2 regions of the Pseudoalteromonas sp. NZS127 genome follow, and region 2 is predicted to be linked to the other one. Evidence: predicted binding sites of a transcription regulator. Region 2 holds the regulator's gene; the other holds the start of a gene.
The links. The regulator NrdR, encoded in region 2, represses ribonucleotide reductase genes. The targets are predictions, from matches to a motif close to AAACACNANATNTNGTGTTT.

Region 1 (16,557 bases), on a different contig from region 2:
AATTTCACGCGATAAAATAGTTGACGACATATCTGCGATAATTGGCGCTGTTGGATGACTCGGTACATCAAAAATCTCTAAGCCATCAACGGTTTCGTTAGGGCAATAGTGAATGTACGACGCATCTGCTGGTAATTGCCAGTCAGCCACTGCTTTAATCGAGAACTGACCATCGGTATCGTTACGTACATCAATAGCAGTAGTTTGGGTAAACTTATTTGCTTCATCCGTTGCACTTTTTGACCAAACGCCGTTTTCGCAGTAAACCGCTGATTTATTTTCCTGATGTAAATTTAATGGCACAGCACTAAATTGACCGCGACCGCCACCATGCATAAACAGCACTTCAAATTCATCGCTAATATTCATTAAACGACGCAGGCTCGCTTCACATTTTTTTGTGAGCGCTAAAAACTCTTTACTACGGTGACTCATTTCCATCACCGATACACCCAAACCTTGCCAATCTATAAATTCTTGTTGTGCTTTTTTCATTACTGCTGGCGGTAACATGGCCGGCCCCGCACAAAAGTTATACTTACTCATTACCTTTTCCTCATTCCAGTAATTAAAAAACTAAACACCCGATTACTATTTAATCAGGTTATACACATTAAATTAAAGCTATGATCATTAAGCAGGCTATATTCTCGCTTATAGAATTTAAGCTTTCATTACCTATAAGGCTGCATTAATGCAGCCAACAGAGCAATATAAAACAATTACTGAGAACAACTATATATATAAATTAACGTCTTGCAATTGAGTCTTTTTGCTATTGTAATAATTATTTTATTGCGCAGTATTATTAATATTAGTTTTATTCAACACGATTAAAAAAAGCGGCCAAGGCCGCTTTTTTAATCTCAATTATTCTGAAGGAGGATTATCATCCGCTACTTCATCAATAACCGTATCAACTGTTTCGACGTCTTCGATATCGATTAAGTCACTTTCGGTAACTTCAATCTCTTCTATACGTTGTAAACCAACTACTTGCTCTTCGTCAATAGTTCTGATCAAAATAACACCTTGCGTGTTACGTCCAACCGTAGAAACTTCATTAACGCGAGTTCGTACTAAGGTACCACGATTTGAAATAATCATTATTTCATCGTTATCGTCAACTTGTACAGCACCTACAACCGCACCGTTACGCTCACTTACTTTAATAGACACCACACCTTGAGTCGCACGACTCTTCGCTGGGTAGTCTTCAAGTAAAGTACGTTTACCGTAGCCGTTTTCAGTCACGGTTAAAATAGCACCATCTGTTTTAGGCACAATTAACGATACTACGCGTTGTCCTTCAGGCATTTTAATACCACGAACACCTGTAGCTGTACGGCCCATAGGACGAACACCTTTGAAGCGAATATCAGGATTACCTTCTTCATCTAATACTGGATTACCGTTTTCATCAACAACCGTTGTTTCTTCAGCTTCTTTAAAGCGTACTACTTTACCTGCATCGGTAAACAACATAATTTCGTTGCTGCCATCGGTAACATCAACACCAATTAGGCTATCGCCTTCATTTAGGTTAACCGCAATAATACCGCTTGCACGTTGACGACTGTATGCCGTTAGTGGTGTTTTCTTCACTGTACCAAATGCGGTTGCCATAAAGATGTATTTATCTTCTGCGTACTCGCGTACTGGCAATATAGCGGTAATACGCTCATCTGCCTCAAGTGGTAATAAGTTAACAATTGGTTTGCCGCGCGCTGCACGACTTGCAAGTGGTAACTGATACACTTTAAGCCAATATAAACGACCAGCCGTTGAGAAACACAATATAGTATCGTGCGTATTAGCAACTAATAAACGTTCAATGAAATCTTCATCTTTCATCTTAGTTGCCGATTTACCCTTACCACCACGACGCTGTGCTTCGTAATCAGACAGAGCCTGATACTTAACATAACCTTCGTGAGAAAGCGTTACTACTACGTTTTCTTCGGTAATTAAATCTTCAAGGCTAATATCGTGTGCTGCGGCGTTAATTTCAGTACGACGCTCATCACCATATTGCGCTTTAATTTCAACTAACTCATCGCGAATAACTTCCATTAAACGCTCTGGTGTTGCCAAAATATATAATAGCTCAGCAATTAAATCTAATAACGATTGGTATTCAGTTAGAATCTTTTCGTGTTCTAAACCCGTTAGCTTATGTAAGCGTAAATCTAGGATTGCTTGGGCTTGTTGCTCAGAAATAAAGTATTGACCATCGCGAATACCTAACTCAGCAGCCAACCAATCTGGGCGTGCAACGTTGTCTTCGCCTGCTTTATCAAGCATGGCTTTTACGTTACCTAATTCCCACGAGCGCGCTGTTAAAGCAACTTTTGCTTCAGCAGGTGTTGGTGAATTACGAATAAGCTCAATAATTGGGTCAATGTTTGCAAGTGCAATTGCTAAGCCTTCTAGCATATGTGCACGGTCACGCGCTTTGCGTAAATCAAAAACAGTACGACGAGTTACTACTTCACGGCGGTGAATAATAAACTCTTCAAGCATTTCTTTTAAATTAAAGCACTTAGGCTGGTTGTTAATTAACGCAACCATATTCATACCAAACACAGTTTGTAACTGCGTTTGCGCATATAAGTTATTTAAAATAACTTCGCCTACGTCACCACGTTTAATCTCAATAACGATACGCATACCGTCTTTATCTGATTCATCACGCAGCGCACTAATACCTTCAATTTTTTTATCTTTAACCAGCTCGGCAATTTTTTCAATTAGGCGCGCTTTGTTAACTTGATAAGGTATTTCGTGAACAATGATAGTTTCACGATGCGTTTTTTCATCTACTTCTATTTCAGCGCGGGCACGCATGTACACTTTACCACGGCCAGTTAAATAGGCTTGCTCTATGCCTTTTTTACCGTTGATAATTGCAGCAGTTGGAAAATCTGGGCCCGGGATATAATCCATTAACTCTAAAATAGATAATTCAGGGTTTTGAATGAGTGCTAAACAGCCATTTACCACTTCAGTTAAGTTATGAGGTGGAATGTTTGTTGCCATACCTACCGCAATACCCGATGAACCGTTTACTAATAAGTTAGGAACTCTGGTCGGTAAAACGTCAGGGATTTGCTCAGTGCCGTCGTAGTTAGGAACGAAATCAACCGTTTCTTTTTCAAGATCGGCTAATAATTCATGCGACATTTTTGCCATACGTACTTCTGTATAACGCATTGCCGCTGCTGAATCACCATCAACCGAACCGAAGTTACCTTGACCATCTACTAGCATATAACGCAGTGAGAATGGCTGTGCCATACGTACTATAGTGTCGTAAACAGCACTATCGCCGTGTGGGTGGTATTTACCGATTACGTCACCGACAACACGTGCCGATTTTTTGTAAGGCTTGTTCCAATCATTACTAAGCTCGTTCATTGCAAACAAAACGCGGCGGTGAACAGGTTTTAAGCCATCACGCACGTCTGGTAATGCACGTCCTACAATTACGCTCATTGCGTAATCTAAGTAGGAGTTTTTTAACTCGTCTTCAATATTGACTGGCAGAATGCCATGGGCGAGATCAGTCATTGATATCACATTCCTTCAGTATCAGCTCTTAAACACCCACTATTAGGTATCAAGAGAATTTGTTATTATTGCTAAAGAAACATGCTACCACAATTTATTTAGATTTACAGGCGCAAAACTTTGCGATTTACCAATTTAGCCCTATATAATGCCCCCAGATTGACGAGGAAGTATTTTATGACCGAACATCAAAATGTAGATCACGCAGAAATTGCAAAATTTGAGGCCATCGCAGAGCGGTGGTGGGATTTAGACGGGGAATTTAAACCGCTTCACGAAATAAACCCCTTACGTTTAGACTTTATAGCCAATAAAACTGGCGGTTTATTTGACAAAGAAACACTAGACGTAGGTTGTGGCGGCGGTATTTTAAGCCAAAGCATGGCGCGCATGGGGGCAAAGGTAACCGGCATAGATATGGGGCAAGAGCCTTTAACTGTTGCTAAATTACACAGCCTAGAGACAGGCGTACATGTAGAGTATATTAAAGTACCTGCTGAGCAATACGCATCCGAGCACCCTGCTCGCTTTGATGTAGTAACCTGTATGGAAATGCTGGAGCATGTACCCGATCCGGCTTCTATTATTCATGCTGTTGCAGAGCTTGCAAAACCCGGTGCTGATGTGTTTTTTTCAACACTTAATAAAACTCCTAAAGCCTATTTGTACGCCATTATTGGTGCAGAAAAGCTATTAAAAATGGTGCCTGAAGGTACTCACGATCACAAAAAGTTTATTAAACCAGCACAGTTAATTGCCTGGGCTGAACAAGCGGGTTTAAAAGTGCGCGCCAGTGCTGGGTTATCTTATAATCCATTATCTAAGCAGTACTCGCTTAATACCGACGTAAGCGTAAATTATATTCTGCATTTTGAGAAGTTAGCGTAATGGCCAGCTCTCAATCAACGTCACCTACTATAGAGTACGATGCTTTTTTATTTGACTTAGATGGCACTTTACTCGATACCGCTGATGACTTAGGTGCAGCTTTAAATACCGTGCTGCGTTCACAGCAATTAGATACAGTAAGTCGTGAGATATATCGCGCTGCTGCATCTAATGGCGCAGCAGCCTTGTTAGCAGTCGGCTTTAAAGATAAATGGGTTGAGCAACCACAAGCACAACTCGTTAAGCAATTAATTGACGCTTACGCGGCTAACATAGCCAAACACACCACGTGCTTTGCTGGTATTGAGCCACTACTTATCGAACTGGAGCGAAAAAACATCAAATGGGGGATCATGACTAACAAACCCGGATTTTTAACCGATCCTTTAGTGGCCGCGATCCCTGCTTTAAAAAATGCCTGTGTGGTTATTAGTGGCGATACTTTAGCTGAAGCTAAACCTTCGCCTTTACCTTTACTGCATTGTGCCAAGCTAATGGACGTTGCGCCAAATCGCTGCTTGTACATTGGCGATGCTTTGCGTGACATTCAAGCAGGTAAAGCGGCGGGTATGCACACCGCAACTGCTCTTTGGGGTTACGTGCCTAACTTAACCGAAGTTTTGAGCTGGCAGGCCGATTTTAATTGGCAAAGCCCTATTGAAGGTTTTAACCATATATAGTGCTATGTTAATTATTAAACACTATATATTGTGATTGTGTTAGTTTTCACACAAAGCCTGCTGATAAAAAAAGCAGTCAAAATATATTTTTAAAAAGCGTAAATTTAGTAGATCCTTAGTTGATTTTTGTAAATTTCAACTTAACCGAATGTTCGAAGGTTAATGCTTACTAACACAAATGTGTTATCCCGACGTTATCCACAATTAGGGGCAATTCTGTCCCTTGCAAAACAACGCGGACCACACTATCTTGTGATCTCTAATTTGAACAACACCAGATATTGTGGCTAAATGTTATTCAATAAAATCGCCTGAATTGGTGTAAACAATAATAAATGAATAGATACTCTGTTATTTTGGAGTATTAATCATTGGTCAAAATACTTAATTTCCAAGGAATACAGGCAAAACTATGAACCAACAGTTATCTGTAAGCAAACGTGACGGCCGTAAAGAGCCACTTGATCTTGACAAGATCCATCGCGTTATTGAATGGGCCGCCGAAGGGTTAAATAACGTTTCGGTTTCGCAAGTTGAATTAAAATCACACATTCAATTTTACGACGGTATTCGTACTAAAGATATTCACGAAACCATCATTAAAGCTGCAGCCGATCAGATTTCAAAAGAATCTCCTGATTATCAGTATTTGTCTGCACGTTTAGCTGTATTCCATTTACGTAAAAAAGCGTATGGCCAATTTGAGCCACCACGTTTATTTGATCATGTAACAAAAATGGTTGGCGACAAACGCTACGACGCTCATTTACTGGTAGATTATACAGAGCAAGAGCTTGACGAATTAGACGAATACCTAGATCACAGCCGCGACCTTAACTTTAGTTATGCTGCGGTTAAACAGCTTGAAGGTAAATACTTAGTTCAAAACCGTGTAACCGGTGAGATTTATGAAAGCGCACAGTTTTTATATATTTTAGTCGCTGCTAGCTTATTTGCTGACTATCCTCGCGACACACGTATTGCGTATATAAAACGTTTTTACGATGCGATTTCATTGTTTAAAATTTCATTACCTACGCCAATTATGGCAGGTGTGCGTACCCCAACACGCCAGTTTAGCTCGTGTGTATTAATTGAATGTGGCGACAGCCTTGATTCTATTAACGCTACCTCGTCTGCAATTGTTAAATACGTATCGCAACGTGCCGGCATTGGTATTAACGCAGGTCGTATTCGTGCACTGGGCAGCCATATTCGCAATGGCGAAGCGTATCATACGGGTTGTATTCCCTTTTATAAGCACTTTCAAACAGCGGTTAAAAGCTGTTCGCAAGGTGGTGTACGTGGCGGCGCAGCAACCTTGTTCTACCCGCTTTGGCATTTAGAAGTAGAAAACCTGTTAGTGCTTAAAAATAACCGCGGGGTTGATGACAACCGCGTGCGTCATTTAGATTACGGTGTGCAGTTTAATAAACTAATGTACTCGCGTTTAATTAAAGACGACTACATTACCTTGTTTAGCCCCTCTGATGTGCCAGGCCTTTACGATGCATTTTTTGAAGACCAAGACGAGTTTGACGCGCTTTACGTAAAATACGAACAAGACGAATCAATTCGTAAAAAACGCATTAAAGCCATTGAACTGTTCTCAATGTTTGCTCAAGAGCGTGCAAGTACCGGTCGTATTTACTTACAAAACGTTGACCACTGTAATACGCACAGCCCGTTCATTGCTAAAGTGGCACCTATTCGTCAATCTAATTTATGTTTAGAAATTGCATTACCAACTAAGCCGTTGGATAACGTAAACGACGAAGAAGGCGAAATTGCGCTATGTACACTTTCTGCGTTTAACTTAGGGGCTATTGAGTCACTAGATGAACTTGAAGAATTAGCTGAGCTTGCTGTACGCGCTTTAGATAACTTACTTGATTTTCAAGACTACCCTGTACCGGCTGCAAAAAATGCCACTATGGGTCGTCGTACTCTAGGAATAGGCGTAATTAACTACGCATACTACCTAGCTAAAAACGGTAAGCGTTATTCAGATGGCAGCGCAAATGCACTTACGCACAAAACATTTGAAGCAATTCAATACTACTTAATGAAAGCATCAAACGAGCTTGCTAAAGAACGTGGTGCATGTCCTAAGTTTAACGAAACAACCTACTCTCAAGGTATAATGCCAACAGATACGTACAAGCGAGATCTTGACAAAATTTGTGATGAGCCACTGCACCTTGATTGGGATGCATTACGTGCCAGCATTAAAGAGCACGGTATGCGTAACTCAACGGTAAGTGCGCTAATGCCATCAGAAACATCGTCGCAAATTTCTAACGCAACAAACGGTATTGAGCCACCACGTGGACATATTAGCGTTAAAGCGAGTAAAGACGGTATTTTAAAGCAAGTTGTACCTGAATATGAACGTTTAAAAGATAACTACGAGTTACTGTGGGATATTCCTTCAAACGATGGTTACTTACAACTTGTGGGTATAATGCAAAAATTTATTGACCAGTCTATTTCGGCCAATACAAATTATGATCCTGGTAAGTTTGAAGGCGGTCGTGTACCGATGAAAGTCTTATTAAAAGATTTGCTTAGCGCCTACAAACTGGGTGTTAAAACCTTGTACTATCACAATACCCGCGATGGTGCATCTGATGCACAAGAAGATACACCGGATCTTGAAGATGATGATTGCGCAGGCGGCGCATGTAAAATTTAATTTTTGAGTTTTTATTTTAAGCGGGCACTAAGCCCGCTTTATTCTGATAGTTTTTTGAGTGATAAACATGTCTTATACTACCTTTAGTCGTAAACATAATAACCAAATGGAAGAGCCAATGTTTTTTGGCCAAACCGTTAACGTATCTCGTTATGATCAACAAAAATACCCTATTTTTGAAAAACTAATTGAAAAGCAGCTTTCGTTTTTTTGGCGCCCAGAAGAAGTAGACGTAAGCAAAGACCGCTTAGACTTTCAAGCATTACCTGATCATGAAAAGCATATATTTTTAAGTAACTTAAAATATCAAACATTGCTTGATAGCGTACAAGGGCGTTCACCAAACGTGGCCCTACTGCCTATTGTATCGCTACCAGAGTTAGAAACATGGATAGAAACGTGGGCGTTTAGTGAAACGATTCACAGCCGCTCGTACACGCATATTATTCGTAATGTTACCCAAGCACCTGAACTTATTTTTGATGACATAGTTAGCAATGATAAAATTAGCGAACGTGCCGATGCGGTAACAAAATACTACGATGATTTAATTAACTCAGTGTCGCTTTACAATTTATACGGTGAAGGCAAACACGAGATTAACGGTAAATCTGTTGTTGTTAATTTATTTGAGCTGAAAAAGAAACTTTACCTGGCAATGATGTCGGTAAATATTTTAGAAGCGATTCGCTTTTATGTCAGCTTTGCATGTTCGTTTGCGTTTGCTGAGCGTGAATTGATGGAAGGTAACGCTAAAATAATCAAGCTTATTGCCCGCGACGAAGCACTACATTTATCTGGCACTCAGCATATTTTAAATATTATGCAAGACGGTAAAGACGATCCAGAAATGGCGATTGTTGCTGCGCAGTGCCGCGACGAAGCAATTAAAATGTTTGTTGATGCTGCAGAGCAAGAAAAAGAATGGGCCGAGTACTTATTCAAAGATGGCTCAATGATTGGCTTAAATAAACACATTTTATGTCAGTACGTTGAATACATTACCAATGCTCGAATGACAGCCATAGGTTTTCCTGCACAGTTTAAAAACAACAGTAACCCTATCCCATGGATAAACTCTTGGTTGGTGTCTGATAACGTGCAAGTAGCACCACAAGAAGCTGAAATTAGCTCCTACCTTGTTGGTCAAATAGACTCACAAGTTGATGCCTCTGAATTTGGTGACTTTGATTTATAATGACTGATCGACCTACTGCAAGCATTACGCTTGCAGAAACCAGCCAGTGCTTAGAGTTTAGTGCTGGCTGCCCTTCAATTTTACATTGCTTAGAATCCATGAAAATAGACGCAGCTTTTCAATGCCGAGAAGGTTATTGCGGCGCTTGTAGAGCAACTTTAGTGTCGGGTAAAGTTGATTATAACGAAGAGCCTCTAGCGTTTGTACGCGATGGTGAAATACTGTTGTGTTGCTGTAAACCTAATGGCGACATACATATTAAACTTTAACTTCAACTTCAACTTCAACTTCAACTTCATTTAAACCAAACAGTCTAAAACTCACCTTCTAATCAATTTCAAGTACTTTTAAACCACTTAGTTTAAAAGTACTTATTAGCCCTTTTTAAAAAGCATACCCATAAACTAAATTAATTACTTTTTATAAACACTTAATAATCAACATCTTAAAAATAAAATCACCAATTAATTTCTAAAACCAGCAAGGTTATACTATAACATCATTGAACCGTCGCTTTTGTAGTGTTATATTATATCACAACATAACAACCACGAACTTAAAGACTCATGACTAAGCTAACATTAATTTCCTCTGCAATTTTTTCTGTTTTATGCTCTCACTCTGCACTTGCTGCCACTGTTAATGGCAAAGTAATAGATGAAAAAAATCAACCTATTGAAAACGCTACTATTCATGTACACGGTAAATCTCAAAGCGTTAAAACTAACAAGCTTGGCGAGTTTACCATTGATATTGATGCGAGCGGCCAGCTGCATATTAGCAAAGATAACTATAGCGATTCACGCATTACGGTAACCGAGTCATCAAACAATATTGCAATTGCTTTAAAGCCAACCTCTATTGAAACCGTAGTTGTGTTTGCATCAGCCTTGCACAAAAGTAGCTTAGAAATGATTTCTCCGGTGAATGTACTGTCGGGTGATGAGCTAAGAAACAAGTCAAAACCAACGCTTGGCGAAACCCTAAAAGGCTTACCGGGCGTTAACGCGAGTTATTTTGGCCCTGTTTCATCAAGCCCAATTATTCGTGGTTTAGATGGCCCTCGTGTTAAAATTATGCAAAATGGCTTAGACAGCAGTGATGCATCGCGCATTGGTCCTGATCATGCTACTTCTAGCGACAGCTTAGCTGCTGAACAAATAGAAGTACTACGTGGTCCAAGTACTCTACTGTATGGCTCAGGTGCTATTGGTGGTGTGGTAAACGTAGTTGATAACCGCATTCCTACTAATAACATAGATAAACTAACCGGTGCGGTAGAATACAGTCACGATTCGGTATCCAACGCGAATACCTACGCTGCAAAGTTAGAGACGGGTTATAACAATTTTAACTTTCATTTTGATGGCACTAAACGCAGCGGCGATGACTATCAAACACCACGATTTAACCAGCTTCACGAAGATGGTGATGTTGAGAGTAAAGATTCTGTAGAAAACACCTTTATCGACAGTGAAACCGTTAACTTTGGTACTAGCTACGTAGGTGAGCATTTAACGGTTGGGTTTTCTTACGGTAAAATAAAAACGGATTATGGCATTCCAGGTGACGAACATTCTCATGCACACGACGAAGAGCCGGTTGCCGATGAAGATGAAGAAATCCCCGTTTACGCACATTTAGAGCAAGATCGCTGGCAAGGCCTATTAAGCTATGCGCTGCATAATAATTGGATTGAAACCATTAACTTGCGTTTAGGCTATACAGATTACTTACATAGTGAAATTGAAAATGGTGAAATAGGCACTACATTTAAAAACAAAACCACTGAAGCACGCTTAAACATAGAGCATAAGTTTGCCAATTGGCATGGCATGATTGGCTACCATTACAGCGACTCAGACTATGATGCCAACGGCGAAGAAGCATTTACGCCAGCCAGTATAACCACCACTAATGCTTTATATTTATTAGAAGAACGTGAGTTTGGTGATGTAACTGTTGAGTTAGGTGCGCGAGTTGAAGACTATAAAATAAAAAGCCAAATAGCAGCGCAACAGCATAGCCATGATGACACGCAAACAAGCAATGCTGAAGTACTTGACTACACTAAAAGCTTTACTAACCTAAGCGCTTCTATGGGTGCCATTTGGCAATATACCCCTGGATACAGTATAGCAATGAGCCTTTCACATTCAGAACGTGCCCCGCTCTCTGCAGAGCTATTATCTAATGGCTTACACATTGCAACTGGTACCTATGAGCTTGGCCTAGGCTATCATATTGAAGACGGTGAAGCGCATTTTGAACCCGAGAATATCAAACAAGAAACCTCAACCAATATTGATTTAGGTTTTAGACGCTTTAGCGGTGACTTTGGTTACTCTGTAAACTTTTTTTATAATGATATTAAAAACTTTTACTTTCAAGAAAATACTGGCTTAGTATTTGATGAAGAACATGGTTTAGAAGCGGCTGATAACGGCCACGACCATGGTGTGGCGGTGTATCAGTTTACCAGTAAAGACGCCGAGCTGTATGGCTTAGAGTTTGATGCGCATTATAAAGTTAACGCAAGCACCTTGGTTAAAGTATTTGGTGACTCTACGCGAGCAAAACTAAAGCAAGACGATGAAAACTTACCTCGTATCCCTGCTAATAAATTAGGCTCTGAGTTGCAATACACCTTAGGTAATTGGCAATTCGCATTAACCGGTACCCATTATTTTTCACAAAGCGATATTACCGCCTATGAGACTAAAACCGATGGTTATACTTTATTTGATGCACAAGCTAACTATCAGCTAGATTTAGGCAACCTTGATACACAACTGTATATCAACGTTGATAATATTACTGATGAGCTTGGCTTAGTACATAGCTCATTTATTAAAGACACCGCCCCATTACCAGGTAGAAACTTGCGCTTTGGTATTCGCGGCTACTTTTAACAATATACTTTAACTACCGCTAATCATTAATAAGCCCCCTTGCTATGCTGGGGCTTATTGCTTGCTAAAGTGCAGTTTTTTACATCTTCTTTATACATATTTCACTTTAAATACTTTTCACAAAAAGAAAAATGAGTGTAAATAAGCAGATAAAAAGTTAAATATACCGCTAGACACAAAAAAACCGCATTCAATTTAATGAATGCGGTTTTTTATTTATTGTTTAAGAAAACTTAAGCAATAATTTCGTGTAGCTCAACATCAAATACTAGTGTTGAGTAAGGTGCGATTGCAGCACCGGCACCACGTTCACCATAAGCAAGGTCATGAGGAACGTAAAGACGCCATTTAGTACCCGCTGGCATCATTTGTAATGCTTCAGTCCAGCCTTTGATCACGCCACCTACTGGGAATTCAGCAGGTTGACCGCGCTCGTATGAGCTATCAAAAACAGTACCGTTAATTAATGTACCGTGGTAATCAACACGTACAGTAGACTCAGCTGTTGGCTTATCGCCTTCACCTGTAGTAATTACTTCGTATTGAAGACCTGACTCAGTTACTGTGATTTCAGGACGTTTTGCATTTTCTTCTAGAAATGCAATGCCTTCAGCAGCAAGTACTTGTGATTCTTGCTCACGACGAGCTTGAATTTCTTCATTGATTTTTTCAAAAGCAGCTTGGATCTCAGGGATCTCAACTTGAAAAGCGCTACCTGCGTACGCATCTTTCATGCCTTCAAACACTGAATTTAGGTTTAAGCCTTCAAAAGGATTAGACTTAAGTTGCTCACCCATTTGTAAGCCAATACCGTAACTTGCTTTTTCAGCATCTGTAGTAAAATTATCTGACATAATGTGTTTTTCACGTTTTGTTAGTTAAAAGACGCGACTATGCTATCACAAAATAAACCCGCTTTGGGGCTAGTTTTTACTGTGTTTTACTTTAATTAGGCCAACAATATAGGTACTCACTGGTAAACTGCATAAAATTCCAGCAAGCAGCGCTAAAGTGAGTAATCCACTGGCGCCAAATAATAAAAACGGAATTACCACAAGCCCAACTAAACCTATAAATACTGAGCCAATAACCGGCCAAAATTTATCGTATTTAGTAATTAAATGAGCCACTAAAATATTAAAACCGAGGGCATAAACAAAGGCGGTAATAACAGGGTTATTTGGTTGCGCATCAAGTGCCATTTTGACTAATAAACTTATTGCACTTTGATATAAATAAGCAAACACAATCCATAATAAAACGTGTTTAACTAATTGCTGTGAGGTTGAAAGGTTAGTTGTTTTTGACATACAAGTTCCACAAAGCAAAAAACCGCCAATAAGGCGGTTTTTTTAAATAATGGTGGAGAGATAGGGATTTGAACCCTAGATGGGCTATAAACCCATGCCGGTTTTCAAGACCGGTGCATTCGACCACTCTGCCATCTCTCCGCACGGCGCGAATGATAGGGGGAAATGCCAAGTTTGTAAAGGCTTATAAAGCATAAAATCGTTAAAAATAATTTTATGCTTAAAATTAAAGCAATCTATTAAAATACCAAGGGTTATTAATTTAGCGACTGCTAAATTTAACAAAGGTGTTTATTTTAGTAATATTGCTTTGGCCTGCGTGCAATCCAAGAACAAAGCAAACACACAAATAAACTTAAAGTTAAAAATGTTACACTTTGAAATATTAAATCAAATCGATTTAAATCATCATTAGGCACTACTACAACCACAAATGCAGGCAATACGGTTAGTAATAACACATAACAACATATTTTAAATGCACGACCAAAGTCATAGCGTTTAGATTGTTGCATCCACCAGGTTAAAACAACTAATACAGCCATTGATGAGGCAACAATAAAATGTGCTTTACTGGTACTAATTGCAACATAAAGGGTTATTAAAGCGCCTATGGCGCCCCAAAAAGACCAGGCTAGCCAACTTTCTTTTTCACGTAAAAATAAATTTCCCATTAATTTCGTCTTCTTTATCTTTGTTTTTATTAAGACTTTCCATACTTTATCAAAAAACAATCGATTAAAAAACAAACTGCAGAAGGAGTTTTATAGATTACGCATCCTAGCACTTCTCACAGCTAAACTACTTAACATGAACTCTGGTTAAGATATTTACTAACAACTTTAATAATAATGATATTTAAACGTATTTTCTCTAGCCAGAGATTTTCAGTGGCCTATTACAAGTAAATTCAACGCAGTTAACGCTGAAAATAGCTGCTTGAGATAAATTTATTATCAAGAGTTCAGTTTCTTACACATCTACTTTAACATACAAGCGTTAATGGTGTATGAGTATAAGTAGGGCAAAAAGTTCATCTTATTTTATAAGTAGCTGAAAAAATCAGCAGTTTTATGACGAGGCGACTTTTTACACTCAACAGCAGGTGTGCCTAAATACAAATAGCCTACTATTTCGTCTTGCTCATTTAATTTTAATGCCTGTTTAACTGCAGGGCTTTGCGCAAAAAAACCAGTTCGCCAAATACCACTAAGCCCTTGAGCAAAAGCCGCTTGTTGCATAGCAAACACGCTACACCCTGCGCTTTGTATTTGCTCAATTCGAGGGACTTTTGGGTGTTCTTGATACTTTGCTATAGCAATAATAATCATAGGCGCGCGCAACGGGTGCTCTTTTGTGCGCTCAATCATTTTTTCGGCTTGTTGCTCTGCAATTGCACTTTGCTGAAAAATGTCGCCTAATTTATGGCGCGCATCACCCTCTACAACAATAAATTGCCAAGGTGCAATACAACCATGATCGGGAACACGCAGCGCAGCTTGCTGGATCACTGCGAGTTGCTCTTCATTAGGGCCTGGCTCTGTTAATTTGGCGTCAGATTGACGGGTCAATAATAATTCAATCGCGTTCATAACCATCTCTCAAAATAAAAGCTAGCATAGCATTGATTTAACATAGAAAAATAAAGCGCTGTAATATCAGTGCTCACTTTAGCAAGAATAATAGATAAACAGCCTAAGCTGTATATTTACAGGCGGGATAAACTTATACCCCGCCTTAATAGCGGGGTATAGTATGCAGTAGCTAATTGGTTATAACAAGCAGACTAACCTATTGGTTAAGCTGGGGTGTTATATCTCTCTGGCAATTTGCAGCGCTTCATAAATAGCACGTTTGGCATCAATTGCGGTGGCAAGCTTAGCCCCCCCAATAACATGCACTTTGGCGTTGTCGCTTTGATTTGCCAATACTTCATTATTAGAAACCTGACCAATACAGGCAATCACAGTATCTACAGCTAATACTTGCTTATCTCCTGCAACCGTAACGGTTAAACCATTTTTATCAAAACTATGGTACTGACAATCAGCAATTTGTTTAACGCTATGTTGTTTAGCTACTTGGCGATGTATCCAGCCTGTTGTTTTACCCAAATCACTACCAAAGCGCCCTGCACTGCGCTTTAACATATACAGTTGGCGATCATCTTTATGGGGTTTAGCTTCGCACTCAATACCCCACTGGCTTTTAAAGTCACTAATACTTTGCGACTTTTGCTCGCTTAAAAAAGCCACCATATCAAACCCGATTCCACCGGCGCCTAATATAGCAATTGATTTACCTAACTCTACTTCACCACGAATAACTTCATCGTAGGCAAATACGCGTTTACCATCACTGCATTCAATACTTGCCTCACGCGGCCTTACCCCTGTGGCAAATACAATGTCATCATAGTGTGCAAGCATGCTGTCGTTGTATGCTTTACCTAACTCAACCGTTACGTTTAAACGCTCAAGCTCATTAGTGTAATACGCTAAGGTATGATTAAAGTCTTCTTTTCCAGGTATTTGCATGGCTAAATTGAATTGGCCACCCATTTGCATTTTTTGATCAATCAGCGTTACCGTATGGCCTTTTTCTGCCAAATAACAACTTGATGATAAACCCGCAGGCCCTGCACCAACTACTAATACCTTTTTAGCTTTAGTGGTTTTTTCTAGTGGGTAGTCAAGTTCAAAAGCAGCTTGTGGGTTAACTAAACAAGTCGCACGTTTGCCTTTAAATACGTGATCCAAACATCCTTGGTTACACCCTATACAAATATTAATATGCTTTGATAACTGATTATTATATTTATTAAAAAACTCCGCATCAGCCAGTAATGGCCGCGCCATCGAAATTAAGTCGGCATCACCTGCGTTTAGTATTTCGTTAGCTATTTCTGGGGTGTTAATACGGTTTACCGCTATAACGGGTACTTTAATGACATCTTTTAAGCGTTTTGACGCTTCTTTAAACGCCCCTGGCGGAACCATACTAGCAATTGTAGGAATGCGCGCTTCGTGCCACCCTATTCCAGTATTAAAAATATCAACACCCGCTTTTTCAAGTTCAAGCGCTTGAATAGTTACTTCGTCAGGGGTCGAGCCATTAGGAATTAAATCCATAACCGACAGCCTAAAAATAATTAAAAACTGCTCCGATACCTTAGCCCTAACCGCTTTAACTATTTCAACGGCTAAACGCATTCTATTTTCTAAACTGCCACCAAACTCATCGTCTCGTTTATTAGTATACGGCGCCATAAACTCGTTAATTAAATACCCTTCAGAGCCCATTA
Region 2 (16,557 bases):
AATTGAACGTGACCACTAAACACGGCTTAAATGTATTGCAACTTAGCACTAAAATTATTACTGAACATCAAATAACTCAAACAACGCGTTTGCACAGTTAGTTGATGTTAGCGAAGGACATATATAAAACCATGACACTTGATAGCAGCAAGTATCCATTACTTAATTTGGTTAACGAACCAGCCCACTTGCGAGACTTAGCACAAGATAAGCTTCCTGCATTTAGCCATGAGTTGCGTGACTACTTACTCAACTCGGTATCGCAAAGTAGCGGGCATTTAGCGTCTGGTTTAGGTACCGTAGAGCTCACTGTGGCACTACATTATGTGTATAACACCCCAGATGATCGCCTTGTATGGGATGTAGGCCATCAAGCTTACCCACACAAAATACTCACCGGGCGTCGCGATTTAATGCACACCATTCGTAAAAAAGATGGTTTGCACCCTTTCCCATTTCGCGAAGAAAGCCAATACGATACGTTTAGTGTGGGCCACTCTAGTACCTCTATTTCAGCTGCGTTGGGCATGTCTATTGCTGCGCAAAAAGAAGGTAAAGGACGCAAAACGGTTGCCGTTATAGGCGATGGTGCTATTACAGCAGGCATGGCTTTTGAAGCCATGAACCACTTAGGTGATGTAAAATCAGATATGTTGATCATTTTAAATGACAACGAAATGTCGATTTCTGAAAACGTTGGCGCGTTAACAAATCACTTTGCCCGTATTTTATCGGGTAGCTTTTATACTAACATTCGCGAAGGTAGTAAAAAACTACTCTCGGGTGTGCCACCAGTTAAGCAACTTGCCAGTAAAATGGAAGAGCATATTAAAGGGATGATGATCCCTGGTACCTTCTTTGAAGAATTAGGCCTAAATTATATTGGCCCAATTGATGGCCATGATGTAAACATGTTAGTAGATACGCTGCGTAATATGCGTAACTTAAAAGGCCCGCAATTACTGCATATAAAAACCCAAAAAGGCAAAGGGTATAAACCCGCTGAAGCCGACCCTATTGGCTATCACGGCGTACCTAAGTTTGATCCTAATACATCAAGTTTACCTAAATCAAAACCCGGTGCGGCTACATTTTCTAATGTATTTGGCGACTGGTTATGCGACATAGCAAAGCAAGACAGCAAGCTTATGGCGATAACACCGGCTATGCGCGAAGGCTCTGGCATGGTGCGTTTTTCAAAAGAGCATCCTGATCAGTATTTTGATGTTGCGATTGCCGAGCAGCACGCTGTAACCCTAGCCGCTGGTTTTGCTTGTGAAGGCTTAAAACCCGTTGTCGCAATTTACTCAAGCTTTTTACAACGTGCGTACGATCAGCTAATTCACGATGTAGCGCTGCAAAACTTACCTGTGTTATTCGCTATTGACCGTGCTGGTATTGTTGGCGCAGACGGCGAAACACATCAAGGTGCGTACGATTTAAGCTTTATGCGCTGCATTCCAAATATGGTCATTATGGCGCCAAGCGATACAAATGAGTGTCGCCACATGTTATATACTGGTTATCAAGCAAATTGCCCTGTTGCTGTGCGTTATCCGCGTGGTAGTGCTGGTACGGCAGAAATTGCAACTAATATGCAATTACTTGAAATTGGTAAAGCCGATGTTGTTAAGCAAGGTGCTAAAGTGGCTATATTGTCATTTGGTACATTACTTGAAAACGCGCAACTAGCAGCTGATGAACTCAATGCGACTTTAGTTAATATGCGCTTTATTAAACCGCTTGATACTGCGTTACTCAATGAGTTAATAAACAGCCACGATGTAATAGTAACGCTTGAAGACAATGCAATTTCTGGCGGTGCTGGCTCTGCGGTTAATGAGTATTTAGCAACGCAAAAAGCACAGGTTAGCATTCTTAACTTGGGTATCCCTGATGAATTTATTAAGCACGGTACACAAGACGAAATGCACGACGAAATGGGCTTAGGCGAGCAAGGAATATTAACTGCTATCAAAGCGTTTATTAATTAACCTCCTACTCATTTAAAGCATATTAAAAAAGGAGCCTAGGCTCCTTTTTTAATATCTAAATATTAGTTACTTATCGCATCCATACTTTAATATCAGCTAAACCATTGGCTTGTAGCAAGCCTATTTGCTGTTCAACATTAGGGTTTTGCTCAAACTCAAACGCATCTAACTGCTCATCAAAGGTAATATTAGCGACCCCATCGCCACCGCGTTTTTTAACTTGATGCAGTGCAATATCAGCTAAATTAATCGAGGTTTCCCAGCTAATAACTTGGCCACCTAATAATGGTAGCGGATAAAACGACCAACCAATTGAGGCCGAAATATGAGTGCTTTTACCATTTGGCAATTGAAATCCATGTTCGGCAATTCCTTGGCAAAGATCCGACACATAGCTGTCAATTAAGTTACATTTAAAGTCACGTAATAAAAGTAAAAATTCATCGCCGCTCCAACGTGCCACATAATCTGAGCCCTGAGTACGCGAATTAAGTAATACCGCCATTTGCTGCAAACAACTATCTCCGGCAATTGGCCCATACGCATCGTTAATACGGCTAAAATTATCTAAGTTTATAATTAATAATACTAGCGACTTGCCCTGCGCTTGCAGTGACTGTGAGTTACGCTGAAAATGTTCAATATCTTTAGGTAGTTGGTCGAACAAAAAGCGGCGGCTACGTAACCCTGTAAGCTCATCTGAATGGCTCACCAGCTTAAGCTGTGAGTTAACCTTATTAAGCTTATCGTTTGCTTGGCGAAGCTCTAAGGTACGATCAGTGATCAACCCTTCTAACACTTCTTGTTTACGGCGCTCTTGCGCTCTAAATACCCAAAACACTAAATAAAACAATAAAACGAAACCACTTGTGATCAGTAATCTAAAGTAAATTGTTTCATCAAAACGCTCAGGTACTACAAAAGCGTAATCAACAGATTGGGCTATGTTCCAATCCTCGCCTTGGCGTTTTGTTTCTAACTGAAACAAAAATGCACCGGCTGGAAGGTTGGTATAAATAGCTTCGCGGCGAGTATTAGCGTATCGCCAGTCAGTATCTAAACCATTTAATTTATATCTAAACTCAATACTATTTGGCGCGTAATAATCTATAGCTGTGTATTTTAAAGTAACATCGCGCTCGTCTATTTTTAATCGCGGTTTATTACCTAATGCAGCTGTGGTTAAACTACGTAATGGTGTAGTTAATGTTTCTATTTTAGGTTTTAAACCACGTAAACCAAACAGCTCAACGCTTTTAGGTATTTCAACTACACCTTGTAAACTGGGATACCAAATGGAGTTATCCATATCAACAACCGCGTCATGCCCTAAGCCATTACAACATTGGCTCGCTTTACCATCGAGTTGGCGATCGAACGAGGAAATAACCTCTTCAACTTTTAAGCTTTGGATCTGCGTTTTAAATTGATCTACCGGCATCCGATAAACACCTTTCATGGTGCTTACCCATATTCTTTTTAATTTTTCATCGTACTTTAAGCTAAAAATAGAACCATAGGGTAAGCCATTTGCCGCATCTAATTGCTGCCATTGTCCTTGTCCACTACGATAAAACAAACCATCGTTTAACGAGCCAACTAATATTCCAACTCCATCTATATGCAAAATACTGGTTACATAAGCACTTTCTAAGGTAGTTTGGTCGCCTATTTTTTCTATTCCTCGGTCAGTAAAGTAATACGCGCCTTTACTAGTACCGATAATGCCAAAGTTTGGTGCATCTAATACAAAAGTAATAAACTTACTGCCTAAAAATGCATTATAAGCAAAGGGCCTTAAACCACTATAATTGAGTCGATACAAACCTCGGCCAGTACCAATCCAAAATCCGCCTCGGGTAGCTGAGCTAATCGCAAATACCGGGTTGTCGTTTAATGCGCGCCCAGGAAAGCTGTAAAGTGTGTCGTCTTCATAAAAGAATAACCCCCGCCCAGTAGCAATATAAAGCCGATCGCCATCAAACTGTAAATCATGCACCGAGGCATGCCCATACTTGCTACTGTTTATTATATTAATAAAGTTTTTATTGGTATCAAAGTAACCAACACCGCTTCTGTTAGCTATCCACAGTTTGTCATCGGGTGATTTACTAATCGCCATTACCGTTTCAGTCATTTTAGAAATTGCCGAGTGACGCTCAATGCGACCTTCGTGTGCCAGCCATAAACCTTCACTAAAACTGGCTAGCCAAACATTATTTTGATCATCGCGAAACATGTCAGCAAACCAAATACTTTGATCTAACTGACTTGGCTCAACCCATTGCCAATCACCTGACTTGCCACGAAATAATAAACGCCCATAAGTAGATACCCATAAGCCACCATTGGTGTCGCTCATAAATTTATAAACTGCAGAGTTATTCACATTAGGCAGTGGGAAAGAACGTAGTTCGTCATCTAAATCTAAAAAATAAGCACCCAACTCAGAGGCTAAATATAAATTACCATTTAAAAAAGAGAGATCGTGCACTATGGTTTGCGCTAAGCTGTCGGGTAATGACACTTTGGCAGTAAGCTCTAAGCGTAATTTAGAAAAGTCGGCAGCGCTTTTTGTCAGGCGCAGTAAATGTCTGTCGTTTACTAACCAAATACCTTCAGGTGCGAGCGCCATTTTGCTCACAGAGCCAACTATTTGAGTAATAACAGTGGGATTAACTATGGGTGATGGCTCATTAGTTTGATCGCGTAAATCAACCAAACTACGATCAACATAATACAGGCCATTAGCGGCTATCCAAATACCGCCTTTAGAGTCCTCTAAAATATCTCTAACCGGGCCTTTAATATTAAACTCTTGTGCACTAAGTGTTGCAGGGTCAATAACCACTAACCCATTTTTGGTGCCGATCCACAAAAAGCCTTGGCCATCTATTAGTAATTTATTAATACCATTACTTGGTAAAAAAAGACTATTTTGCGTGTTGTAGTTGGTAAAAGTATTGCCGTCAAAACGACTTAAACCAAATTGAGTTCCCAGCCACATATAACCTTGTTGGTCTTGCACAACACTTTTGAGTGATTGCGAGGGGAGTCCATCTTTAATATTCCATTGTTTAACTACGTAATCAGTAATTGAGGCCCAACTTGGCATAGCACAGGTTAGTAGTACAAAAACTAGTAAAAATCGCATCATATTGCTGCCACCTAGCTAAACAATCAAATAATAAATTAAAAGGGTAGTAAACCTACTTTTATCAGCGCTTGCAAACAAATAAGTGAAAATATACCTGCAAGTACGTCATCAATCATAATTCCAAATCCACCATGGGCACGCTTGTCGAGCACACGGATAGGGCCTGGTTTGACTATATCAAAAAAACGAAACAGTAAAAAACCAACCAATAATGTTTGCCAGCTCAGTGCGGCACCAATCATAGTGATGTAATAGCCTGCCACTTCATCCCATACAATCGCGGGGTGATCGTGTACCCCTAAATCATCAGCGGTTTTGCCACAAGCCCAAATACCAAAAACACTGATCACTACAGCAAATACTATTTGTAACCACAACGGGTAGTGCATGGTTATAAAAATAAAAGGTAAAGCGGCCAAAGTACCAAATGTGCCTGGGGCTATAGGTGCAAGCCCAGTACCAAAACCTAAACCAAAAAACTGATGTGGACGCTTTAGGTTAAATAAACGCTTGTTGTTCAACTTAAATCCTTAGAAAAGTGCTCAAAACCTTGGTGCTTAAAAGTAAATTTTTCGCCTTTATGTAACAGGTCAATTTGCCCTTCGCCACTTTTTATTTGGCCAATACAAATTGCCTCTACGCCATATTGACGCAGTTTTACATCAAGCATACTTTTATTGCTATCAGGCACGGTATAAAGCAGTTCATAGTCGTCGCCGTAATTTAGTATAAACGGTAATTGTTGTTCAAAATCAAGGCTAGCTTTCATTGCATCCGAGGTGGGTATGCTTTCAATATTAACCGTTGCGCTAACCTGCGACATATTTAGTATATGGCCTAAATCGGCTAGTAAACCATCTGAAATATCAATAGCAGAAGACGCAAGCCCACGTAATACCTGCCCTGCAGCCACTCTAGGTGTAGGGAAGTTAAGGCGCTTTTTAATATGTTTTAGATGCTCAGGTTCAATCGTTAAGCCTTGCTTGCGAGACTCTATTGCAAGCCCCGCATCTCCTAACGGCCCAGTTACAAAAATCCAGTCACCTACTTTTGCGCCATTTCGGCATAGTGCAGTGCCTTCAGGTACTGTACCTTTTGCACAAATAGTAATACTCAAAGGTCCTTGAGTCGTGTCGCCACCAATTATTTGTACATTAAAATATTCGGCAATTTCATGCATGCCGTCAGTCAATTCTTCAATCCATTGCTGATCAATACTCGGAAGTGTTAAAGCGATAGAAACCCATGTAGGCTCTGCCCCCATTGCCGCTAAATCACTTAAATTTACAGCCAATGCTCTGTGCCCGAGTGCGCGAGGTTCAATGTCATCAAAAAAATGTACACCAGCAACGAGCGTATCGGTTGTTATAGCAAGCTGACAATTTTGCGGCACAGTAACTAATGCGCAGTCATCTCCAATCCCTAAATTAACATCGCGGCGAGTAATACCACGGCCTTTAAAATAACGATTAATTAATTCAAATTCCTTCATACACAAAAAAGCCGACCTATGCCGGCTCTCCTTTTTAACGGTAATTTATACCAGCCAGTTTTGATAAAATAATTATCAAAAACCTGACTAAATATTACTTACGTAAATGCTTAACTGCTTTATCAAGTACACCGTTTACAAATTTATGGCTATCTTCAGCGCCAAACATTTTAGCTAATTCAATGCTTTCGTTGATAGCCACTTTGTATGGAACATCTTCACGAAATTTTAGCTCATAGCTGCTTAAACGTAATATTGCGCGTTCAACCATATCTAACTCATCGAATGGACGGGTTAAATGCGGTGATACAGCCTCGTCTAGTTGCTTATAATTTACCGCAACGCCACTGGCTAAATCTTTAAAATATTCAACATCAATTTTAGTCACGTCGTTTTCGATCAACATTTGTTGTTCGATATCGGCAATTGCATTGCCACTTAATTGCCAAGAATAAATGGCCTGAAGTGCTAATATACGTGCTTTACGTCTTGCTGCTGGTTTCACAAAAATTCCTTAAACTTAAATTTTATCTAACACATTAACCATTTCAAGCGCGCCTAAAGCAGCTTCGCCGCCTTTATTGCCCATTTTGGTGCCAGCACGCTCAATTGCTTGTTCAATGCTTTCTGTGGTTAATACGCCAAATGCAACCGGTATATCATACTCAAGTGATACTTGCGCAAGACCTTTGTTTGATTCGCCAGCAACTAGGTCAAAGTGTGGAGTACCACCTCTGATCACTACGCCTAATGCGATGATTGCATCATACTGTTTTTTTGCCGCAATACGTTTCGCTGCTAAAGGTAATTCAACCGCGCCAGGTACATAAACTACGGTAATATCGTCATCCGATACACCACCTGTGCGTTTTAATTCATCAATAGCGCCTGCTAATAAGCTACTACCAATAAAGTCATTAAAGCGAGAAATGACAATGGCAAATTTTTTGCCCGGAGCGTACTTACTACCTTCAATAATTTTCATTTGATAACCTTAAAAATAAGTTTGAGCGATTTCGATTGCGCAAAAATTCCAGCGCATCATACCATAAAAATAAAATAATAGCCTAGCGTCTAATTACTGCGGCTCTATGTAGTCAACAACTTCTAAATGAAACCCTGAAAGTGCATGATACTTTTTAGGGCGACTCATTAAGCGCATTTGTTTAATGCCTAAATCGGCTAAAATTTGTGAACCCACGCCTACAGTACGAGACGTACCTGTAAATTTATTCGGTGTTACGTCTTCACCCGAATCTTCGGCTGCAAACGCCTTTACGGTTGCCTCAAGCTCTGCGGTACTTTCTTGTTTGCCTAAAATAACTAATACACCATTGTGCTTAGCTATATAAGCCATTGCGTCAGACACGCCCCAGCTACGCTCAGAGTTTCTATCTGAGAGTAAAATATCGTTAAAGGTGCTTTGTAAATGCACTCGCACTACGGTTGGCGCTTGTTGTTTTATTTCGCCTTTTACTAATGCGTAATGTAGCTGTCCGTCAATGGTGTCTTTGTAGGTTACTAAATCAAACTCACCGTGCTCGGTAGGTAACTTACACTTTGCCACTTGCTCTATCGTGGTTTCGTTTAAGTTACGGTATTCAATTAAATCAGCTATGGTGCCAATTTTAATATCGTGCTGTTTAGAAAACACTTCTAAGTCAGGACGGCGCGCCATAGTGCCATCTGCATTGAGTATTTCAACAATAACCGATGAAGGCTCAAGCCCTGCTAAACGGGCTAAGTCGCAGCCTGCTTCAGTGTGCCCTGCACGCGTTAAAACACCGCCAGGTTGTGCCATTATAGGAAAAATATGCCCAGGCTGTACTATATCGCTAGGCACTGCGCCTTTAGCTATAGCGGCCTGTACTGTACGTGCTCTATCTGCTGCCGAAATACCTGTAGTAACGCCTTTTGAAGCTTCTATCGACATTGTAAAATTAGTTGAAAACGCAGCACCGTTATTTTTTACCATAAGCGGTAAATCAAGTTGCTCGCATCGCTGTTGCGTCATAGTTAAACAAATTAAACCACGGCCATGCGTGGCCATAAAGTTAATAGCTTCTGCACTAATATGCTCGGCGGCAATAATTAAATCGCCTTCATTTTCCCTGTCTTCATCGTCCATTAAAATAACCATTTTACCGGCTTTAATGTCTGCGATAATTTCTTCTGCGCTGTGTAAGTTCATAATTCACTCTTATTAGTTGTTAGTTGCGTTACTTAATAAAGCCCGCTTTTGCGAGTAAGCTCATTGAAATATCAGCGCCCGTAGGCTGCTCTGCGCCTTTTATAAGCCGCTCTAAATAACGCGCAATTTGGTCGACTTCCAAATTAACTTGGGTGCCCACTTTAAAATTAGCTATCGTAGTTTGCTCGCTAGTATGGGGCACAATCGTTAATTTAAATTTATTACCTTCTACTGCGTTCACTGTTAGGCTAATACCATCAATACATACAGAACCTTTATACGGTATGTATTTCATTAGGTTTTCATCTGTGGTTAGCCAATATTCTGTAGCACGTGCATTTGGCGTAATGGCGGTAATTGTAGCAATGCCATCAACATGGCCAGACACTAAATGCCCACCTAAACGCGAAACCGGTTGCATGGCTTTTTCAAGATTAACTGTTTGCCCTAATGTGTAATGAGCAAAACCAGTTAAATCTATCGTTTCATTCGATAAGTCGGCACTAAAACCATCGGCATGTTTATCAACAACAGTTAAACACACACCATTAGTGGCAATACTATCTCCTAACTTAACATCACTCATATCAAGGTCAGGGCTTTGTACACGAATAGCTAAATCGCCTTGTTTTTTTTGTAATAAAGCAATTTTGCCTGTGGCTTCTATTATCCCAGTAAACATAGCATTACTCTTTTGTATCAAGTGGTTTTAATGAGCTTTTTACTGCGCTAATACGTAAATCATCACCTATACGCGTACACTCATTAAAAGTTAAATTAATCGTATTTTGCATACTGATCAACTCAGGAAAATTAACTAAACTCTTGCCATCACACCCAATTAATTTAGGCGCTAGATAAAAAATAAATTCATCTATTAAATCCAGTTCAACCATTTTACCCGCAAGGGTTGCTCCAGCCTCTAGCCACACAGTATTAAATTGCAGCTTTGCGAGCTTTTTTAAAACCGCGGTTAAATCAACTTTTGAATTACTAGCAGTTACTACTATATGCTTTACAAAATGCGGCCAATGTTGCGATTTATCAACCTTGGTAGTAAAAATTATTATTTCACTTTCAATAGCAAATAAAGCAAGATTTGGGGTTAAACGATTTTGCGAGTCAATAATAACACGCACAGGTTGGCGAAGCGGTAACTGTGTAGGTAATGCCTGCGGTAATTCATTTTTACGCACATTTAATTTAGCGTCATCTACTAATACTGTGTCGGCACCGGTTAAAATAGCGCAACTTTGTGCACGATATAACTGTACGTCTTGGCGTGCTGCTGCGCCTGTTATCCACTTACTTTGGCCATTATTAAGCGCCGTTTTACCATCAATACTGGCGGCCATTTTACACGTTACATAGGGCAGGCCATGCTCCATGCGTTTAAAAAAGCCTAAATTAAGCGCCCTAGCCTGTGCTTCAAGTAACCCATACGCAACCTCAATACCAGCGTCGCTAAGTATTTTCAGCCCCTTACCAGCCACTTGTGGATTACTATCGACCATGGCGGCAATTACTTTTACTACACCGGCGGCTTTTAAACCTTCTGCGCACGGTGGTGTACGACCATAATGGCTACATGGCTCAAGCGTAACATAAGCAGTTGCGCCTTTTGCTTTACTGCCAGCCATAGCAAGTGCATTTACTTCTGCATGCCCTTGTCCGGCAAGCTGATGAAATCCCTCGCCTACTATTTCATTGTTTTTAACTAATACACAACCTACGTTTGGATTAGGCGTGGTAGTAAACCGGCCTTTTTTAGCCAGTTCTATAGCACGTGCCATATACATTTCGTCATCTTGGTTAAAAACACAGTCGCTTTGCATACTTACTCCCCTAAACGGGCAATTTCTTCGCCAAATTCGCGAATATCTTCAAACGAGCGATACACCGAGGCAAAGCGCACATAAGCTACTTTATCGAGCTTTTTAAGCGCTTCCATAATGCACTCTCCCACTAAATGGCTCGAAACCTCTCGCTCACCGGTTGCGCGTAATTGCGACTTTATTATATTAACTACTTCTTCTACTTGTTCGGTACTTACGGGGCGTTTTTCCAGTGCGCGGTTTAAACCATTTAACAATTTATCTTCGTTAAAGGGTTCGCGGCTGCCATCTTGTTTTATTACCCGTGGCATAACCAGTTCTGCGCCCTCAAACGTAGTAAAACGCTCATGGCAGTCATTGCATTCACGACGACGACGCACTTGGTGACCACCGCCAACCAGGCGAGAGTCAATAACTTTGGTATCTTTTGCGGTACAAAATGGGCAATGCATAGCTAGGTACTTCCGTTTTAAAAAACAAAAAAGGCCGCTTTAAAGCGGCCTTTATCTTAGCAAAAAACTAAGCGATTGTGATCTAAATTACTGTTTTACTTTTATTAAGCGTAAACAGGTAGTTTTGCACAAATTGCTTTTACTTTTTCTCTTACTTGCGCCTGTACTGATTCATCATTGATGTTATCTAGTACGTCACAGATCCAGCCAGCAAGCTCTTTAGATTCTGCTTCTTTAAAACCACGACGAGTGATTGCAGGTGAACCAATACGTAGGCCAGATGTTACAAACGGTGAACGTGGATCGTTAGGCACTGAGTTTTTGTTAACTGTAATATGAGCGTTACCCAAAGCAGCATCAGCATCTTTACCGGTAATATCTTTATTGATTAAATCAAGTAAGAATAAGTGGTTTTCAGTTTTGTCAGATACAATTTTGTAGCCACGTTCCTGCATAACAGCAACCATAGCTTGTGCATTTTTAACAACTTGTGTTTGATATACTTTAAATTCTGGTTGTAGGGCTTCTTTAAATGCCACAGCTTTAGCAGCAATAACATGACATAAAGGACCGCCTTGGCCACCAGGGAAAACAGCACTGTTAAGCTTTTTGTAAATAGCTTCGTCGCCACATGCCGAAATAATTAAACCACCACGAGGGCCTGCTAAGGTTTTATGTGTAGTTGTAGTAACAACATGTGCGTGAGGAACTGGGCTTGGGTAAATACCCGCCGCAATTAAACCAGCAACGTGCGCCATATCTACAAAAAAGTAAGCGCCAATTTTATCAGCAATTTCACGTAATTTAGCCCAATCAACAATACCTGAGTATGCTGAGAAGCCACCAATAATCATTTTTGGTTTGTGCTCAAGTGCTAGCGCTTCAACCTGTGCGTAATCAATTTCGCCTGTAGTTTCATCTAGGCCATACTGAATTGCATTATAAAGCTTACCTGAAAAGTTTACGTGTGAACCATGCGTTAAATGGCCGCCATGAGCTAAGCTCATACCAAGTACAGTGTCACCGGCGTTTAACAAAGCTAAAAAAACAGCCGCATTTGCTTGCGAACCAGCATGTGGTTGTACGTTTGCATAGTCAGAACCAAATAGTTCGTTAGCACGGTCAATCGCTAATTGCTCAACAACGTCTACATGCTCACAACCGCCATAGTAACGTTTGCCCGGATAACCTTCTGCGTATTTATTAGTTAACTGTGAACCCTGTGCTTCTAGTACGCGTGGGCTACAGTAGTTTTCAGAAGCGATTAATTCAATGTGATCTTCTTGGCGCGCAGTTTCTTTTGCAATTGCGTCAAATAACTCTGGGTCAAAATCTGAAATATTCATGCTACGTTCTAACATTGGGGTCTCCTGGGGCAAGGTGTATGGTATTTTTTAGAGGCTTTATTGTACGCTTAAAACGACTATTTGCCTACGCTCTTAAGTTGAGGATATTTAAACAGGGATTGAATTTATTTCACAGGCTTTTTAAGATGATATTTTTTAATCATTACATAAAAAATTAAAATATATATTAATTACTATATTTGCATAGCTAATGAAAGTATTAACACCCACACTAAAATATACCTATAAAAAAAGCGACCAAGGCCGCTTTAATTAGATCTTACTTTCAACTTAATTTTTTAAGTATTTCAGTACGTAAGGCATCATAATCAGCATTTATATCATTAGCTAAACATGGCTTGGCTAATGCATCTGCAAGTGGCTTTGGCATAGCTAGTTCAATGTTTAAAATACCTTCAACACTGTCTTTAAATTTAGCTGGATGAGCCGTTGCTAAAAAGATTCCGGCAGCGCCAGGAGCGCGATTTTCAACAAGTCCTTGGTATGCAATAGCGGTATGCGGCTCAGCAACATAACCTGTTTGTTGAATATTTTTCATCACTGTTTGCGTATCTTGCTCGTTTACGCTAGTTGAATAAAAATTATCGTAGCTAAACCAATTGTTGTCGAGCATAGATTGCACTCGTGGCCAGTTATTTGGCTTGCTTACATCCATTGCATTTGAAAGTGATTCAAGTGTCGCGTTTGGCGTCCAGTTTTTATCCAGCATAAAGCGCGGTACTGTATCGTTTTGATTAGTAGTTGCACTAAGTTTGCCAACAGGCAAACCAATAACAGCACCTATCATTGCCGCGCACACATTACCAAAGTTACCACTTGGAACCGAAATATGCGCAGTAGCCCGTTTTGCTTTTGGTAATTGTGCAATTGCCTCAAAGTAATAACAAACTTGTGCCACTAAGCGACTAATATTAATAGAGTTAGCAGAGTTAAGCCCCAGTGTAGATTTAACTTCTTCATCTAAAAAGGCATTTTTAACTAACTCTTGGCAATCATCAAAGCTGCCTTCAACCGCATAACAATGAATGTTGCCACCCAATGTAGTAAAAAGCTTTTGCTGCGCCAGTGAAATTTTGCCTTTAGGGTATAAAATTACCACGTCGATATTAGGCTTATTATAAAACGCATGTGCAACCGCCGCGCCAGTATCGCCCGACGTTGCAGTTAAAATAGTCACTTTATCGCCTTGATTAAACTGCGCTAAACACTCTGCCATAAAGCGCGCACCAAAATCTTTAAACGCTAAGGTAGGCCCATGAAACAATTCTAAGCAATAAGTGTTCTCTGCCACTTCCACCAGCTTAACCGGAAAGTTAAATGCATTTTTAACCATATGTGCAACGGTATCTGCTGGTAATTCATCGCCAATTAAATGCGAGAGTATTTTACTACTACGGGTTACAAAATCCATATCAAGTAGTGCATCAACATCCGTTAGTGGTGTTAACGACTCGGGAAAAAATACCCCTTGATTACGCCCTAAACCCGTTTTTACTGCCTCAACAAACGACACTTGTTGCGAACTATCTTTTAAATTATGTAATTGCATAACTACTATCCTATAAAACTGTTAATTGACGTGTGCCGTCGTTATCTAATTTACAAATATGGCAAAAACCTTGCTCGTTTATGTAGTTACTTTCAAGCCACTGCGCGCACTGCTGTGCAGCTTTTAATGTTTTACACACAGTAAATAATGTTGGCCCTGCACCAGAAATACTAACAATTTCGGCGCCTAGCGCTGGCAAACTCGCTTTTGCTTCACTAAAACCTGTTATAAGTGGCGCACGGTATGGCTCGGCTATATGGTCTTGCATAATACTTAATGCATCATCAAAGCGATGCATTAACAATAAACTACTAAAGGCAGATAAACGCTGCGCAAATTCTACACCTGCGTGCATGCTCAATTCTTTTGGTAAAACTGAGCGTGCTTTTGCTGTATTAAGTGAAAAACCAGGAAACGCAGCAACGTAATACCAGTTTTCATCAACTGGTAAAGCAATTGATTTATTAGGAATTAAATCGCCAGTTAGCTGCAGGCCACCTAAATAACATGGCGTGATGTTATCGTAATGACGACCACCACTAACAACTGCTTCAAAGTCGGCCATTAATTCAATAAGTTCAACTTGGCTAAGCTTGGTACCGGCAAATTTATCAAGGGCAGCAAAGGTTGCAACCACCGAACACGCACTTGATCCTAGCCCTGAACCTATGGGCAAGTTCTTTTTCAGCTCCAACTTTACACTTGGCATATTAGGCGCTACATGCGCTCTAAAATGCACTAAACATTGATACGCTAAGTTTTCACTGGCATCACTTGGTAGCTTATGCGCGTATTCGCCAGAGCAAATAAACTCATCGCTCGATGCGGCACTAACAACGGCTACATCGCCTAATAAACTGCCGTCAATAGGTGCAAGAGCTGCGCCTAATGCGTCAAAACCAACGGCAAAATTACCAATAGATGCGGGAGCATATACTTCAATCATTGTTTGCTCCTAGCGCGATAACGTTTTTAAAATATCAGCAAATACACCAGCGGCTGTTACTGCCGAGCCTGCGCCATAGCCTCGTATAACAAATGGGCGTGGCTGATAATACTGACTTAAAATTGCTAATGCGTTTTCGCCATCACGAATATCGTAAAGTGCATGCTTTGCATCAACGGCTTCTATACCTACCTTACAGTGACCTTGCTTAATTGTGCCTACGTAACGCAGTACTTTACCCTCTGCGGCAGCACTTGCTATTCGGTCGTTAAAACCTGCGTTTAGGCTAGGGAGCTTTTCCATAAACGTATTTACATCATCGCCTTGTGCAAAACCGTGCGGTAATACCGACTCCACTTCAATGTCGCTTAGCTCTAGTGGCATCCCAGATTCGCGGGCAATAATTAATAGTTTTCGTGCTACGTCTGTCCCCGATAAGTCATCACGCGGATCAGGTTCAGTAAAGCCACTTTCTTTAGCTTTAATTGTTGCCTCAGACAGTGACAAGCCATCTTGCAGCGCACCAAACATGTACGATAGCGAGCCTGATAAAATACCACTAAATTCTAGTAACTCGTCTCCTGCACCAAATAACGATTTTAAGTTATCAAGTACCGGTAAACCGGCTCCTACATTGGTTTCGTATAAAAACTTACGGCCATTTTTTTGCGTTGCTGCAATTAAGTCTTGATAGTAAGCATACGAGCTTGTATTGGCCTTTTTATTTGCAGCTACGACATGGAAACCGGCATTTAAAAAGTCTACGTATTGCGCCGATAACGCATCTGACGAAGTACAATCAACTAATACTGGGTTTATTAAATGATTTTGCTGTACAAATTGTTCAACTAGTTTTAAATCAAAAGCTTGCTCTGATGCGCCAAGCTTTTGCTGCCAGTCATCAAAGGCAATACCTTCACTGTCTAAGTGTAGCTGGCGAGAGTTGGCAACCCCATAAAGCTTAAGTTTAATATTGCGTTTTTCAAGCCAAGCTTGTTGACGCTCTAATTGCTCAATAAGCTCTTGACCTACTAAACCACACCCTAATAAAAACACGTCAATTGATGGAATATGGGTAAAGAAATTCTCATGACAAACCTTTACAGCGCCATTACAACGTTCACCATCGATCACGGCCGAAATAGAACTTTCGGTAGAGTCTTGGGCTATAGCTACAATATTTACTTGTGCTTGAGCAAGTGATGCAAAAAACTTAGCCGCTAAACCTTTGTGCGCACGCATATTATCGCCCACCAAAGTAACAATAGCTAAGTTACGCTTTACTTGTATTGGTTCAATTAAACCTGCTTGAGACTCTAATTTAAATGCGGTTTGCAGCGCTTCAAGTGCCAGCGCTAAATCGACCTCATGAACACAAAAACTAATACTGAACTCACACGATGACTGGGTAATTAAAACAATCGACACATTATCAAGGGCAAGGGCATTAAATACTTTAGATGCCATCCCTACTTTACCTTTCATGCCCGGGCCCGACACGGTAAGCATTGCTAAATCTTGTAAACTTGATAGTGCTTTTACTGGCTCAGATGAAACGCTCTCGTTACTAATAA

Region 1: a site for NrdR is predicted at 5,408-5,427, ahead of nrdA (class 1a ribonucleoside-diphosphate reductase subunit alpha). Genes of this name have one in related genera too.

What each region holds. Positions count from the first base shown of each region.
Region 1 covers NZ_JADYWN010000003.1:154,119-170,675, reverse strand. The annotation lists gene serC (3-phosphoserine/phosphohydroxythreonine transaminase) at 1-546, opposite strand, end outside; gene gyrA (DNA topoisomerase (ATP-hydrolyzing) subunit A) at 871-3,570, opposite strand; gene ubiG (bifunctional 2-polyprenyl-6-hydroxyphenol methylase/3-demethylubiquinol 3-O-methyltransferase UbiG) at 3,748-4,458, shown strand; gene I6E78_RS04300 (HAD family hydrolase) at 4,458-5,138, shown strand; gene nrdA (class 1a ribonucleoside-diphosphate reductase subunit alpha) at 5,551-7,833, shown strand; gene nrdB (class Ia ribonucleoside-diphosphate reductase subunit beta) at 7,901-9,031, shown strand; gene yfaE (class I ribonucleotide reductase maintenance protein YfaE) at 9,031-9,300, shown strand; gene I6E78_RS04280 (TonB-dependent receptor) at 9,598-11,943, shown strand; gene I6E78_RS04275 (FKBP-type peptidyl-prolyl cis-trans isomerase) at 12,177-12,797, opposite strand; gene I6E78_RS04270 (hypothetical protein) at 12,867-13,253, opposite strand; tRNA gene I6E78_RS04265 (tRNA-Ser) at 13,304-13,394, opposite strand; gene I6E78_RS04260 (hypothetical protein) at 13,550-13,927, opposite strand; gene I6E78_RS04255 (NAD(P)H nitroreductase) at 14,297-14,845, opposite strand; gene I6E78_RS04250 (oxidoreductase) at 15,065-16,557, opposite strand, start outside.
Region 2 covers NZ_JADYWN010000019.1:8,227-24,783, forward strand. The annotation lists gene ispA ((2E,6E)-farnesyl diphosphate synthase) at 1-19, shown strand, start outside; gene dxs (1-deoxy-D-xylulose-5-phosphate synthase) at 132-1,994, shown strand; gene I6E78_RS14955 (ligand-binding sensor domain-containing diguanylate cyclase) at 2,065-5,151, opposite strand; gene I6E78_RS14960 (phosphatidylglycerophosphatase A family protein) at 5,187-5,672, opposite strand; gene thiL (thiamine-phosphate kinase) at 5,669-6,643, opposite strand; gene nusB (transcription antitermination factor NusB) at 6,738-7,148, opposite strand; gene ribH (6,7-dimethyl-8-ribityllumazine synthase) at 7,164-7,628, opposite strand; gene ribBA (bifunctional 3,4-dihydroxy-2-butanone-4-phosphate synthase/GTP cyclohydrolase II) at 7,722-8,834, opposite strand; gene I6E78_RS14985 (riboflavin synthase) at 8,863-9,516, opposite strand; gene ribD (bifunctional diaminohydroxyphosphoribosylaminopyrimidine deaminase/5-amino-6-(5-phosphoribosylamino)uracil reductase RibD) at 9,521-10,669, opposite strand; gene nrdR (transcriptional regulator NrdR) at 10,672-11,121, opposite strand; gene glyA (serine hydroxymethyltransferase) at 11,226-12,482, opposite strand; gene thrC (threonine synthase) at 12,754-14,037, opposite strand; gene thrB (homoserine kinase) at 14,048-14,983, opposite strand; gene thrA (bifunctional aspartate kinase/homoserine dehydrogenase I) at 14,993-16,557, opposite strand, start outside.